DNA from 2 places in the Microbacterium jiangjiandongii genome. Region 2 is predicted to be linked to the other one. Evidence: predicted binding sites of a transcription regulator. Region 2 holds the regulator's gene; the other holds the start of a gene.
What was found. The regulator LexA, encoded in region 2, represses DNA repair genes until DNA is damaged. The targets are predictions, from matches to a motif close to TCGAACANNTGTTCGA.

Region 1: a site for LexA is predicted at 3,011-3,026, ahead of QNO14_RS02220 (HNH endonuclease signature motif containing protein). Genes of this name have one in related genera too.

The regions. Positions count from the first base shown of each region.
Region 1 covers NZ_CP126740.1:498,334-503,264, forward strand. Annotated here, with positions in the region: gene QNO14_RS02205 (tyrosine-protein kinase domain-containing protein) at 1-403, opposite strand, end outside; gene QNO14_RS02210 (hypothetical protein) at 515-1,738, shown strand; gene QNO14_RS02215 (arsenate reductase/protein-tyrosine-phosphatase family protein) at 1,895-2,491, opposite strand; gene QNO14_RS02220 (HNH endonuclease signature motif containing protein) at 3,061-4,407, shown strand; gene QNO14_RS02225 (CsbD family protein) at 4,736-4,912, opposite strand.
Region 2 covers NZ_CP126740.1:1,012,549-1,017,479, reverse strand. Annotated here, with positions in the region: gene QNO14_RS04515 (histidinol-phosphate transaminase) at 1-759, opposite strand, end outside; gene QNO14_RS04510 (LysM peptidoglycan-binding domain-containing protein) at 779-1,138, opposite strand; gene lexA (transcriptional repressor LexA) at 1,390-2,088, shown strand; gene metE (5-methyltetrahydropteroyltriglutamate--homocysteine S-methyltransferase) at 2,192-4,522, opposite strand; gene QNO14_RS04495 (methylenetetrahydrofolate reductase) at 4,519-4,931, opposite strand, start outside.

The DNA.
Region 1 (4,931 bases), 510 kb from region 2:
CGCCGATGGCATTGGCGATGCGCGCGGCCTGCTCGGGGCTCGGGTCGTTCACGGTGACGTCGATGACCACGGTGTTGAGACCCGCCGACGCGCTCACCTGGTGAGCGAGTTCTTCGGCCGATTCATCGAGGTTCAATTGCTCGATTACCGGATCGAGCACGATGGCGCTGGGAATCACGCTGACGTAGGTGGTCACCGCCTGGCGCGCGAAATTGGTGCCCTGAGTCATTTCCGACGTGGTGCCGCCATTGGTGCCGACCGAGACGTAAAGCTGCGTCGAAGCGGTATAGCGCGCCGGTGTCGTCAATGCGACGAGAGCACCCCCGGAGACGCCGATCAGCGCCAGCGAGATGATGAGCACGAGATTGCGGCGCAGGATGCGCGCATAGTCGTGAATGTCCATGGCGCTCCTGCCTCGGGGGTGATATATCCTGCGCGAGGTATCCTTTCACGAATTGTCCTGTCACTTTTCTCCTTTTCGGCTGACCGCAGCCCACGTTTCCGCAAGGACCCCATGAGCACTCTCGCTGGACTGTTCGACGACGACCGGGCCACTCGCGACGAATTCGAGCCCGCCGCGCGTGAGGTGCCGAGCGATGCCGGCCTGGCCGAGATGCTCGGCGGCGGGGGCGTCGACGGGGTCGGGGTCGGGGGGTCTCGGCGCCAGGCGCAGGCGCCGGTCGACGACACGCAGCGTCTGGTCGATCTGGTGCAGAGCGCGGCGGCGGATGCGGCGCCGGTGGTGCTGTCGGGCGGCGGCGGTGGCGGCAAGGCGAAGAAGAGTTCGCGTGGTCACAAGCGCACCGACTGGCTGAGCGTGCTCGTCGCCGTGCTCGCCGTCGGGGTCGTTTCGGGGACGGCGGTCTTCGGCGGCATCCAGCTCGCTTCAGCCAGCCCTGCGGCCGACGCCCTGCAGTCGCTCGCCACCGACGAGGCCGCGTTGGTGAACGCCCAGCAGAGCCTCTCGGCGACGGCCACGCGCATCGAGGCCGACGTCACCGCCGGCCGGGAGGATGCCGCGCGCCTCGAGCCGGCCCTGGTGGCGGTGGAGGGATACTCCGACGAGCCCGCGCGGGCCGCGGCGATGCAGGCCCTGACCGACTACCGGGCAGGGCTCGACGCGCTCGTGCTGCCGGAGCTGCCCGCCCCGTACTCCCGGCCCGCCATCGATGAGGACTCGCTGGCCGACGTCGGTGCGGCGATCGACGACGTGCAGGCCCGGGCGGCCGAGATGGCGGAGCCCACCGAGCGGATGCATGCCCTGCGGGGTGCTGTCACCGATCTGCGGGACCGCTTCGTCGAGCAGGTGGCTGCGTTCGGCGCGACGTTCCCGGCGTGGGCCGCGACGGTCAACGCCGAGAACGACCAGGCCGACCAGAGCTTCCGCGACGCGCTCACGGCTGCCGCCGCGGCGGTGCCGTCGGGTCAGGCCGGAGGCCTGCTGGGCATCGAGGCGATGCTCGTGCTGCCGCCGCTCGTCGACGCGCTGCGGGAGGACAACCAGCGCGCTCTCGATGAGATCGCGGCCGAGGAAGAGGCGGCGGAGGACGCCGAGTCTGGCGGTTCGGGTGGATCGGACGGCTCGGATTGGTACGTCGACCCGGGTGTGCCGCCGACCGACCCGGGTGTGCCGCCGACCGATCCGGGTGTGCCGCCGACCGATCCCGGTCCGGTCGACCCGCCGGTCACGGACCCGCCGGTGACGGACCCCGGCACCGGCGAGGCGCCGGCCGGGTAGCCCGCGGCGCGGGGCGGCTTCGGGCGCTGGGGGTGGGCGCTTCGGTTGCTGCGGTTGGGCGCTTCTGGCGCCGTCGGGCGCTGTGGGTGCTGCGGGGTGCGTCTGGCGCCAGCCGGCGGCGCGGGTGCGCTGCGGGCCGCGGTCGGGCGCTGCGGGTCAGGCGGGGACGGCCAGGCGAACGACCCGCACGACCTCGTCGATGGCCGGCACCAGCTGCGAAGCCGACAGCTCGTAGGTGTTCCACGAGCGGCGGTACGGGTCGATAACGTCGTCGTCGGCCGGGTCGGCCGGGGGCAGCGAGACGCCGCGGTGCGCGGCGACCGAGGCCACCGCCGCGCGCAGTCGTGCCGAGGGGTCCTGGCCCGCGGCGTCGGCGGCCGCGATGATCTCGGCATCCGGGGTGTCCCTCGCCAGTCGCGCGAACTCGCGAACGGTGAAGGTGGAGCGCAGGCGCGCCGGCGCGAGTTCGACGATGGCGCGGCGGTGCTCGCGCGCCATGGCCAGGATGAGGTCGGGTGTGGTCAGCATGCGCGAGTTCAGCAGCTGCGAACGGTGCTCGGTCGACAGCTCCGCGGGTACTCCGTGCTGCGCGGCGAGGCGCTGGGCCTCGGCGGGCATCTCCGACGCGCGCATGTCGTAGGTGCCGCCGCTGTTGACGCTGCCGGGGAGCCCCGCCAGCCGTGTGCGCAGCAGCTGCTCAGCCAGCGGTGAGCGGCAGATGTTGCCGGTGCAGACGGTGATGATCTCGAACACGGACGACCTTTCGGTTCGGGTACGGGCGCCGTGCCACTGTATCGGGGCCCCTCCGGCCCGTTCCCTTTCCCGCTTCCGGCTCGCGAGTGAGTATTCGCGGTGTCGAGTGAGTATTCGCGTCGTCGAGTGAGTATTTGCGGTGCCGAGTGAGTATTCGGCATCCCGAGTGAGTATTCGTGTCGTCCCAGACGCGGAGGGGATCCTCGCCGAGTATGTGGTTGCTGAGGGCGACCCGATCGACATGATTGCCCGGCGGCACCGGGAGCGTGTTCCTGATCAACCGAAAGGAACTCCCGCCGACGCACCCACACCTGATCCACCCGGGCGACCGGCTGCTGCTGACAGCCAAGAGCGCGTAGCGCGCACCCCGTGCCGCCCTCACCCAGCGGCGGGACTTCCGCGTCGCTGACCTCTTCACGGGGCGGCGCTGGAGTGTGCGGAACCGAACGTAAATGCGGATCTACGAGACAGCCGTCCTCTGTCGGTATCGGCGGAAATCCGCTGCAGACTTATCCACAGGCGAAAAGATGTTCTATACTCCGGGGCGCTTCCGGAGTATCATCAGTCGTATGAACCAGCCCCTCCAGAGCCTGATAGAAGCGGCATCCGCTGTCGCTGAAGGGTGGCCGGAGGGCGCGATCGAGGGGGCGGCCGGTTCGTTGCTCGTCGCCTTGAACGATGCGCTCGGCAAAGTGCGGCGGCTGACCGACGGTTTGCATGCGCAGGTCGCGGCCGAGATCGCGCGGCAGTCGCGTCCCGAGCTCGGGCCAGACGGATTGGCCAAGTCGCAGGGCTACCGCAATCCCACCGCGCTCATCGCGGCCACGACCGGGTCGACAAACGGTGAGGCGGCGCGGCTCGTGCAGGTCGGTGAGGCGACGGCGCCGCGGCTGCTGCTCTCGGGGGAGCGGGCGCCCGCGCGGCATCCGCACGTGGCGTCCGCGGTCGAGGCGGGGAGTATCGGCTCGGCCGCAGCCTCCGCGATCATCAGCATGCTCGACAAGGTGGTCATGCGTGCGGGGCGCGAGGCGACGGATGCCGCGGAGCGGATGCTGGTCGAGCAAGCCCCCGGGCTGACCGGCGACCAGCTGGCGAAGGTCATCGCGCCCGCCGAAGCCTGGCTCGACCCCGACGGCGTCGAACCCCGTGAAGACGAGCTGCGCTCGCAGCGGTACCTGCACATTCGGGAAGAGCGCAACGGCATGACCTCGCTGTCGGCGTTGCTCGATCCCGAGCACGCTGCTCCAGTACGGGCGGCGATCGAGGCGCTCGTGACGGCAGACCTCCGCGCACCGCGAAGCGGCGACGCACCCGACGCCGATCCTGCGCGCCGGTCTATCCCCCAGCTGCAGGCCGACGCGCTAGCGCGACTGTGCGCGCATGCCCTCGGGTGCGAGCACACGGATCTGCCCCTCGAGGGAGCGACCGTGGTGGTACGGGTATCGCTTGACGACCTCGAGAATGGCACGGGCAGCGGCGTCATCGACGGCATGACCCAGCCGGTCTCGATCGGCACGGTGCGGCGCATGGCCGCCGGCGGCGCCGTGATCCCGTGCGTCCTGGGCGGCAAGAGCGAGATCCTCGACTGGGGCCGCAAGAAGAGGCTCTTCACCAAGGCGCAGAAGCTGGCGCTCGTCGAACGTGACGGCGGATGCGCCGGGTGCGGCGCCCCACCAGGACTGACCCGGGTGCACCACCTGCGATGGTGGCTGCGCGACGGCGGCCCCACCGACCTGTCGAACGGCGTGCTGCTCTGCGACTCGTGCCATCATCGCGTGCACGACAACGGCTACGAGGTGCGCATCGACGGGTCGGGGACCATGGCCGACGTGTGGTTCATCCCGCCGCCGTGGGTCGACCCGGCCCGCACGCCCAGGCGCGGGGCGCGCAAGCGGTTCGACTTCGTCCCGGCGTGAGGCTCGGAGCCCCCGCGGCGCGGGTCCGGCCGTCACGACTGAGGTCCGGGTCGTCGCGGCCGGGGTTCGGTCGTCGCGACTGAGGTCCGGCCGTCGCGACTGAGGTTCCGGGTCGTCGCGACTGAGGTTCCGGGTCGTCGCGACTGGGGTTCGGTCGCCGGGGCTGAGGTTCGGTCGTCGCGACTGAGTCCCGGCTCGCCCGCGGCGAAGGTTCGGCCGCCTCGGCTGAGTCCGGCTCGGCCGCGGCGTGGGCCTGCGGGCAGCGCGCGCACACGAAGAAGCGACCGCCCCTCGCTGAGGGGGACGGTCGCCGCTTTGTGGTTGCGGGTTACTTGTCGGTGAAGGCGTCCTTGACGTCATCGACGGCCTGCTTGCCCTTGCCCTTGGCCTGGTCCATGTGGCCCTCTGACTCGAGAGACTTGTCGTCGGTCGCCTTGCCGACGCCCTCCTTGGCCTTGCCCTTCAGCTCTTCGGCCTTGTGCTTCATGTCATCTCCGATGCCCATGGGGATCTCCTTCTCTCGG
Region 2 (4,931 bases):
ACGCACGAGCCGCAGGGCGTCGATCAGCGCCGGATCGGCGGCCAGATAGCCCACCCGGGCGCCGGCGAACGCGAAGGCCTTGCTCATGGTGCGTGAGACGACCAGGCGCTCCCGCCCCGGCAGCAGCGTGATCGCCGACTGCTGGTCGTGGGGCGCGAACTCCGCGTACGCCTCATCGACGACGACGATGCCGTGACTGGCGTCGTAGACCGCCTCGACGACGTCGAGCGGCAGCGGCGTGCCCGTCGGGTTGTTCGGCGCGCAGAGGAAGATGACGTCCGGCGACGCGTCGGCGACCTGGGATGCCGCGTCGGACGGGCTCAGGGTGAAGTCGTGCGCTCGGTGGCCGGCGACCCATGCAGCCCCCGTCCCGCGGGTGAGCAGCGGATACATCGAGTACGTCGGCGCGAAGGAGAATGCGGTGCGTCCCGGCCCTGCGAAAGCCTGCAGCACGTGCTGCAGGACCTCGTTCGATCCGTTGGCCGCCCAGATCTGCTCGGGCCCGAGGCCGTGTCCGAGGTACTCGGCGAAACCCTCCCGCAGCGCCGTGAACTCGCGGTCGGGATAGCGGTTGATGTCGCGCAGCGCGCGGGCCACCGAGTCGAGGATGTCACCGGCCACCTCGTCGGGAACGGGATGGGTGTTCTCATTGACGTTGAGGGCGACAGGCAGGGCAGCCTGGGGTGCGCCGTACGGGGTCTGGCCGCGCAGATCGGCGCGGAGGGGCAGGTCGTCGAGACTCACGATCACCCCTCCCATGCTAGAGCGCATGGCGCGATCAGCGGCCCGGGGCGTACTCCAGCGGGATCGACAGGCGCTGGCCGGCGGCGACGGCCGAGGTCTCGAGCGCGTTGAGACGGACGATGGCGTCGATGACGTCACGCGGATCCGCCTGCGGGGCCACCTCTTCGGCGATACCCCAGAGCGACTCCCCCGGCGCGACCGTCACGGTCTCGAAGCTTCCGGCGGGCGCGGAGTCGGCGACCGTCGCCAGGGCTCCCCCTCCGCTGAGGACAGCGACGGCGACGACGGCGACGGCGGGCAGTGCGGCGATGCCGACCAGCACGCGTCGACCGCGGGAGGTGATCCGCAGCCGCGTGGCGGACGGCGTGGGTCCGGCGAGCTGGATGGTGGTCATGGGTCCTCCTCTGTGGCGATCTTCGTATCCGACTCTCGGCCGGGAGAGCCGGATACGAAGTTCTCTTCCGAAGTTATCTTCGAAGTTATAGACTGTCAAGCACGAAACTCGCTCGCAGATCGATCGCACGCGACACGCGCGCACCTCGACCTGTCGGCATCCGTCACCGGATACGGTTTCGATAGGAGCACCCCACCACGGACCTCCGACATTCGAAGACGCTGCCCCGCGCGGCGAGACGGGAGAGGGCGATGACCGACGTGACACCGGTCGGCCGCGAGCGGGCTCAAGACAAGCCGCAGACGCGCCGACGCAAGAGCCTCAGCGAGAAGCAGCTCGCGATCCTCGAGGTGATCCAGCGGTCGATCGCGCGCCACGGCTATCCGCCGAGCATGCGCGAGATCGGCGACGCGGTCGGATTGAAGTCGCTCTCGAGCGTCACCCACCAGCTCAACCAGCTCGAGCTCAGCGGCTACCTGCGCCGCGACGCCGGCAAGACGCGCGCGATGGAGGTGCTGATCGACCTGCCCGGCTCCGCCGCCGAGAACCCGGCCGACGCCGCTCCGTCGGTGGGCGACGCCGCCCTCGTGCCGCTGGTCGGCCGCATCGCCGCGGGAGTCCCCATCACCGCCGACCAGCAGGTCGAGGAGATCTTCCCCCTACCGCGTCAGCTCGTCGGCAAGGGCGACCTGTTCATGCTCAAGGTGAGCGGCGAGTCGATGATCGACGCCGCCATCTGCGACGGCGACTGGGTGGTCGTGCGCTCCCAGGCGACCGCGGACAACGGCGACATCGTCGCGGCGATGCTCGACGGCGAGGCCACCGTGAAGACCTTCCGTCAGCGTGACGGGCACACGTGGCTGCTCCCGCGCAACAGCGCGTTCGAGCCGATCCTGGGCGACGAGGCCGTCGTGCTCGGCAAGGTCGTGGCGGTGCTGCGGGCGATCTGACGCGCAGAGCCACGAGGAGGGGATGCCGCGACGACTGCGGCATCCCCTCCTGCGTTCCTGCGCCGGTGGCGGTCAGAGCCGACGACCGCCCCGGCGGCTCCGGTCAGACGCGCGCGGCGACCTCCTCGCGCACGGCGTGTGCGGCCGCCACCAGATTCCCCAGCGAGCGCACCGTCTCGTCGTAGCCGCGGGTCTTGAGCCCGCAGTCCGGGTTGACCCACACCTGTCCGACGGGAAGCTCGTCGACCGCGCGCCGCAGCAGCGCCGCGATCTCGTCCGTCGACGGCACACGGGGAGAGTGGATGTCGTAGACGCCCGGCCCGACGCCGCGCGCGAAGCCCGAGTTGCGGATGTCGGCGATGACCTCGCCGCGGCTGCGGGCGGCCTCGATGGAGGTGACATCGGCGTCGAGCGCTGCGATCGCCTCGATGACGACCGCGAACTCCGAGTAGCAGAGGTGGGTGTGCACCTGGGTGGCCGGCGCGGCCCCGGCGGTGGCGAGCCGGAACGCCGCAACGGACCAGTCGAGGTAGGCCGCCTGGTCGGCCGTCTTGAGCGGCAGCAGCTCCCGCAGCGCCGGCTCGTCGACCTGCACGATGCGCAGGCCCGCGGCCTCGAGGTCGGCGATCTCGTCGCGCAGCGCCAGGGCGACCTGGTCGGCGGTCTCGGCGAGCGGCTGGTCGTCGCGTACGAACGACCACGCGAGAATCGTCACCGGTCCCGTCAGCATGCCCTTGACGTGCTTCGCGGTGAGCTTCTGCGCATACGCCGACCAGGCGACGGTGATGGGGGCCGGCCGCGCGACGTCACCCCAGAGGATCGACGGCCGCGTCGCCCGTGAGCCGTACGACTGCACCCACCCGTTGCGCGTCACCGCGAATCCGTCGAGGTTCTCGGCGAAGTACTGCACCATGTCGTTGCGCTCCGCCTCACCATGCACCAGCACGTCGAGCTCGAGCTGCTCCTGCAGCGCGATCACCTGCCGGATCTCGTCGCGGAGGAACTCCCGGTATTGCTCGCCGTCCAGACGCCCGGCGGCGTGCGCGGCGCGGGCGCGGCGGATCTCGGGGGTCTGCGGGAACGACCCGATGGTCGTCGTGGGGAGCACCGGAAGGCCCAGTGCCGCTGTCTGCGCCTGCTCGCGCTCGCGAGCCGGCACACGCCGGTAGTCGCCCGGGGTGAGCCCCCCTGCGCGCGAGCGGACCGCGCCATCGCGCACCCCCGGTGCCGACCGCCGGTCCGTCAGCGCCTGCGAAGCGGCCCGGAGGTCGTCGTCGATCGCCGCCCTGCCCTGCGAAAGGCCGCGCGCGAGGGCCACCACCTGACCGACCTTCTGATCGGCGAAGGCGAGCCACGACGCCAGGCGGGGATCGAGACCCGACTCGTCCGAGACGTCGTGCGGCACGTGCTGGAGCGACGTGGACGTGCCCGCGGCAACCGCCGCGGCGCCGAGGTTCCGCAGCGCCACGAGACGCTCCCACGCGGCATCCAGGTCGCCTCGCCAGACGTTGCGTCCGTCGATGATGCCGCCCACGAGGGTCTTGCCTTCCAATCCATCGACGGCCGGCGGCACGGCGCCCCGGTGCAGGTCGACCGCGATGGCCTCGATGGGAGCGGCGGCCAGTGCCGCCCACGCCGACGGCGAGAGCTGGGCGTAGCCGGCAGCGACCAGGATGGCGGGGCGGTCCGCCGCAGAGCCCAGCACCGTGTAGGCGCGTGCGGCCGCCTCGGCCAGGCGCTGCGGAGTCGTCGGCAGGCTCTCGCTCACAAGTGCGGGCTCGTCGAGCTGCACCCACTCCGCCCCGGCCGCACGCAGGGTCGCGAGGAGATCCCGGTACACCGGCAGCAGGTCCTCGAGGCGGCTGAGCGGGTCGAAGCCCTCGGGCGCGGCATCCGTCGCCTTCGCCAGCGCGAGCAGGGTGACCGGTCCCACGACGACGGGCCGCACGGTCACGCCGTCGGCCTTCGCCTCGGCGACCTGGCGGGCGAAGCGGTCCGTCGACAGCGCGAACGCCGTCTCCGGCCCGATCTCGGGCACGAGGTAGTGGTAGTTCGTGTCGAACCACTTGGTCATCTCGAGCGGCGGCCGGTCGCCGTCGCCGCGCGCCGCCGCGAAGTATGCCGAGAGTGGAATGCCTCCGTCGTCGTCGCGCAGGTCGGCGAACCGGGCGGGCAGAGCACCGACCGCAACGGCGGCGTCGAGCACCTGGTCGTAGAACGAGAAGCTCTCCGGCACGGCCGAGTCCACCCGCCCCAGCCCCAGTTCGACGAGCCGCGCGCGGGTGGCCCGCCGCAGGTCGGCAGCGGCGCTCTCGAGCCCCGCTTCGTCCAGGGACCCGGCCCAGTGGGCTTCGACGGCCCGCTTCAGCTCGCGGTCGCGCCCGATGCGGGGGTAGCCGAGGATCGTGCCGTCGGGGAACGTTGCGGTCGTCATGATGCGGTCTCCTTGTGTGGGGTGAGGATGCCGGCCTCGCCGAGGACGGCCAGGACGACGCGGTGGTCGTTGAAGGCATAGAGGTGCACGCCGGGCGCGCCATGCGCGACCACTTCGCTCGCCAGCCGCGCCGCGGCGGTCACGCCGATCTCGCGCTGGCCGGCTGCCGTCGGCTCGACCTCGAGGGCGATCGCCAGTTCGGCGGGCAGCTCCTCGCCCGTGAGCTCGAGCACCCTGCGGAGGCGCGCGGGTGAGGTGATGGGCATGATGCCGGGGAGGATCGGGATGGTCACACCGGCGGCCCGCGCCCGCTCGACGAAGGCGAGATAGACATCGGGGTGGAAGAACAGCTGGGTGATCGCCAGCGTCGCCCCCGCCGCCTGCTTCGCCAGGAGCGCATCGAGGTGCT